2 regions of the Bacteroides parvus genome follow, and region 2 is predicted to be linked to the other one. Evidence: riboswitches for the same ligand, from Rfam matches in the RefSeq annotation. Region 2 holds a riboswitch; the other holds the start of a gene.
What was found. A riboswitch is a leader RNA that binds a small molecule or an ion and turns the genes downstream of it on or off. The one in region 2 is predicted to bind cobalamin.
Positions count from the first base shown of each region.

Region 1: it holds a riboswitch for cobalamin, as region 2 does, so the genes downstream of both, JXR92_RS09705 (tryptophanase) here and accC (acetyl-CoA carboxylase biotin carboxylase subunit) in region 2, are expected to answer to the same signal.

Region 1 covers NZ_CP084680.1:2,424,358-2,426,742, forward strand. Annotated here, with positions in the region: gene JXR92_RS09700 (4'-phosphopantetheinyl transferase family protein) at 1-5, shown strand, start outside; gene JXR92_RS09705 (tryptophanase) at 11-1,384, opposite strand; cobalamin riboswitch at 1,658-1,859, opposite strand; gene JXR92_RS09710 (sensor histidine kinase) at 2,186-2,385, opposite strand, start outside.
Region 2 covers NZ_CP084680.1:3,018,417-3,020,801, forward strand. Annotated here, with positions in the region: gene JXR92_RS12230 (TonB-dependent receptor) at 1-497, opposite strand, end outside; cobalamin riboswitch at 620-827, opposite strand; cobalamin riboswitch at 870-1,074, shown strand; gene accC (acetyl-CoA carboxylase biotin carboxylase subunit) at 1,210-2,385, shown strand, end outside.

The sequences.
Region 1 (2,385 bases), 590 kb from region 2:
TGTAAATTTCTTACAGCCTTTCCAGTTGTACCGTAAAATGTCTCATCAACGGAGCTTCCCAAGTGATGCGAACTCCGCGGGTAATACTTTCCCGCTTGTCATATACATTTTTTAAAGCGGCTGCTACCACATCCATGTGGTTGTCGGTGTACACGCGGCGAGGGATGGCAAGCCGGAGCAAATCCAAGCCGTTGAAGCGGTTTTCGCGGGTCACCGGGTCGCGGTCTGCCAGCAGATAGCCGATTTCACAACCGCGTATGCCTGCTTCTAGATAGAGTTCGGCGGTCAGTGTCTGTGCCGGAAACTCTTCTTTGGGCACGTGTGTCAGCACTTTGGGGGCATCCACAAATATGGCATGGCCGCCTGCGGGACGTTGGTAAGGTATCCCGTACTCATCCAGTTTCATGGCTAGATAGCCCACCTGGTGAATGCGGGTTTCCAGATTGTCAAATTCAGTATTTTCATCCAGGCCGATGGCAAGGGCGTTCATGTCACGTCCGTTCATGCCGCCGTAAGTGAGGTAGCCTTCGAATTGCACGCAGAAGCCTTTGGCACCTTCATACCAGTCTTTCCGGCGGGTGGCTATGAATCCGCCCATGTTGACAATACCGTCTTTTTTGGCACTCATCGTCATGCCGTCGGCAAGGTCAAACATCTCGCGGGTAATTTCCTTTATGCTCTTGTTGCGGTAACCTTCTTCTCTCATTTTGATGAAGTAGGCATTTTCCGCAAAGCGTGCCGAGTCAAAGAGAACGGGCTTGCCGTACTTGTCGGCAATGGCGCGGACTTCGCGCAGGTTCTGCATGGAAACCGGCTGGCCGCCTGCGGTGTTGTTGGTTATGGTGACGATGACGAACGGTATCCGTTCGCTATGTTCCTGTAATGCTTTTTCCAGTTTTTTAGGGTCTACATTGCCTTTGAAGGGAATTTCCAGCTGTGTCTGTTTGGCTTCGTCTATGGTGCAGTCCAGAGCCAGTGCCCGGCGTCCCTCGATATGTCCTTTGGTGGTGTCGAAATGGGAGTTTCCCGGCACAATGTCGCCCTCGTGCACCAGGTAGGAGAAGAGTACATTTTCGGCAGCGCGTCCCTGGTGGGTGGGGATAATGTATCCAAATCCGGTGAGGCGGGTGATGACTTCCTTCAGTCTGAAGAATGAGGTGGCTCCGGCATAGCTTTCGTCGCCCAGCATCATGCCTGCCCATTGGCGGTCGCTCATGGCGCCGGTGCCCGAGTCGGTGATGAGGTCGATATAAACTTGTTCCGATTTGAGTTGGAATACGTTGTAGTGGGCTTCTTTCAGCCATTGTTCGCGTTCCTGGCGGGTACTTTTACGGATAGGTTCCACCATTTTTATTTTCCATGCTTCGGCAAATGGTAATTCCATAGACTCTGTATCTTTAATAATTTGACAATAGGTTAACGGATAAACCGATTATTTCGGTTTAATGTGCCGAATTTAGGTAAAATCTATGTAATAATCAATTTAAATATGACTTTTTGTAATGTAAATGTCCGGACGAAATCACTTCGGCCGGACATCATCAAATAAACTTGGCAGAGTTTATTACCTTCTTTACTTTCTCTGAATTAGGTTTGATGAATGAAATGATGGACGGTTTGTCCGGCTCATTAGACTCAACGCTTTTTCCTCGAAAGCAATGATAAAGTATGCATGGCAGGTCTTCTGACTTGTTTCTGTTGCAGGCGCCTTCCCGGAAGAATATTCCAGTGGCATAGAGTAATTGTCTGCAACGTTGCACGAAACTTACAGCAGCGGGACTGTCCAGGATTTACACCTGATTCCCTTTTAATCGCTTTCCCAGAAGAGGGGGAGCGAACCAATGCATGACAAAGATACGGATTCTTTTTGAGAAAACAATTCTATGAGTGATAAATTTTCTTCCCCGCTCTCTTTCTTTTTGCCGACAAATTGGCAAGGTTTTGCCATCCTCTTGGCAAGACTTTGTCACCGCGTTGGCAAAACTTTGCCATAGGCATGGCAAAAGTTTGCCAAAAGCATGGCAATAGGTTGGCAAAATTACTCTCTGATTGATAGTGACTTAAGGCGATTTAAGCAATCCGTCATGTCGGTAAGGTGAAAAGATACCAATACAAGCCACACTTGCCACAAGAACCTTCTCCAGAGGTATGCAAAGCATTTTGTTTGGTGTGGTAAAACGGGCTGTTATCTCTCTTTTGCCAGTGTGAATACAAACTCCAGCCCTCCGCCTTGGTTGTTTTTGGCAGAGATGGTGCCTCCGTGAATAAGGACTGCATTCTTCACTATGGCGAGCCCCAAGCCGGTGCCGCCCAACTTGCGCGAGCGTCCTTTGTCTACACGGTAGAAGCGTTCGAACAAACGGTTCAGATGTTCGGGAGAAACGC
Region 2 (2,385 bases):
GAGAGGTCGAAGTCCGAGCCAACTCCGCCTTCCTCTCTCACCTTAATGCCCGTTGTACGGTTCACCAGGTCGTTGAGGTTATTCAGAGAGTTTACTATCGGCTTGATGTCGAGTGCATTGACAGCAAAGGCCCCTTCCTTCACTTTCTGCGTTTGGGTCTTTCCGTAAACCTCGACAGAGCTTAGCGTTACGGTACTTTCCTGCAATGTAAAGTTCTGTTTTTTATCCTGCCGGATGTCGAGGGATTGTTTCACGGTTTGGTAGCCCAGGAAGGAGACGATGAAGGTATGTTTACCCGGAGCGACTTGCAGTGAATACTTCCCCCGGTCGTCCGTATAGGTGCCGGAGGTGGTGTTTTCCACAGCGATGGTGGCTTGGGCTATCGGTGTCCCGTGCTGGTCTATGACTTTTCCGGATAAGGTGACCTTATTTTGTGCCATACTACCTGCAGGAAGCAGGCAGATAAATGTAAATAGCAGTCCTGTGATGAATCTCATTTCAGTTCCTTATAAGCGTTCGTAACTTGCCCTCAAGGAAAAATGAACAAAGAGAAAGATTCCTTTATATGGATAAAGAATGCCTCGACTCAATGTTTTGTTGCTTTATTCCCCGAAAGCACTAAAACTATGTTGTCTTGGCAGGTCTTCTGACTTATCCCTCTTTGAATGCCTTCCCATCCGCCGGGCGGACAGTGGCTTGTAGAATATTCAAAGATTTTGGAAGGACTTACAGCAGCGGGTCTGTTCAGGATTTGCACCTAATTCCCTTTTTCATCACTCATCTCCAACAGAACCGGGAGAGGTGAAACCAAAACTGGGACAAAGATAACAAAAACTATTAGGTTTGCGAATACTCCTGATAATTTTTCTTATCTTTGCCCGCGAATTGGTTCCGGATGCATGTTTCCATCATCTGGATTAAAAGGGAATCGGGTGTAAATCCCGGACAGTCCCGCTGCTGTGAAGCTCCGTTTATATCATGAAAAACACCCTTGCCACTGATATGCATTGAAATATCGGGAAGGCTTCAGGATTAGGAGTCAGTCAGAAGACCTGCCATTCATTAAAGGCTGCCTTTGCTCGTGGGTTAGGAAGACAGTACGAAGATATTAGTTGAACATTTAAACAAGAAATGGAATGCCTTTGTTAAAGGTATGTCCGCATTGTGGTGTGACTATATATATCCTTTATATATTAAAGAAAAAGTAAAATGATTAAGAAAGTATTGATTGCCAACAGAGGTGAGATTGCCTTGCGCGTCATGCGTTCGTGCCGGGAGATGGGACTGCTTACGGTTGCCGTCTTTTCCGATGCCGACCGTACTTCTCATCATGTGGCATATGCCGATGAGGCTTATCCGATAGGACCGGCCGTGGCAAAAGAGAGTTATCTGAATATTGAAAAAGTGATTGCCACGGCAAAGCGATGCGGTGCCGATGCCATCCATCCGGGTTACGGCTTTTTGTCGGAGAACTCGGAGTTTGCACGCCGTTGCAAGGAGGAAGGGATTATCTTTATCGGTCCCGCCGCCGAGACGATGGAGGCGATGGGCGACAAGATAGCTGCCCGCAAGCGAATGATTGCGGCAGGCGTACCCGTGGTTCCCGGAACGGAACAACCTTTGCAGAGTGCCGAAGAAGCCGTGCGTATCTGCAACGAGATAGGCTACCCCGTGATGCTGAAGGCGTCTATGGGTGGCGGTGGTAAAGGTATGCGCCTTATCCATAACGAGAGCGAAGTGGTGGAAGCCTACAACACGGCACGCTCCGAGTCCATGTCCTCCTTTGGAGACGACACGGTCTATCTGGAGAAGTTCGTGGAAGAACCGCATCACATCGAGTTCCAGATATTGGGCGACAACCACGGCAACGTTATCCACCTTTTCGACCGCGAATGCTCCGTGCAACGCCGCAACCAGAAGGTGGTAGAAGAAAGCCCGTCACCCTTCCTTACGCCGGAATTGCGCCGGGAAATGGGAGAGAAGGCGGTTGCTGCAGCAAAGGCAGTGAACTACTCCGGTGCAGGTACCATCGAGTTTCTGGTAGACAAGAACCGCCGTTTCTATTTCCTCGAAATGAATACGCGCCTGCAAGTGGAGCACCCCATCACGGAAGAGGTGGTAGGCGTAGACCTGGTGAAAGAGCAAATCCGTATTGCCAACGACGAGGTGTTGCACCTCAAGCAGGAGGACCTGTTCCAGCGCGGTCATGCCATAGAGTGCCGCATCTGTGCCGAAGATACGGAAAACAACTTCATGCCGTCTCCCGGTGTCATCAAGCAACTGACGGAACCGAACGGAATCGGTGTGCGCATAGACAGCTATGTGTACGACGGCTATGAGATTCCCATCTACTACGACCCCATGATAGGTAAGCTCATCGTATGG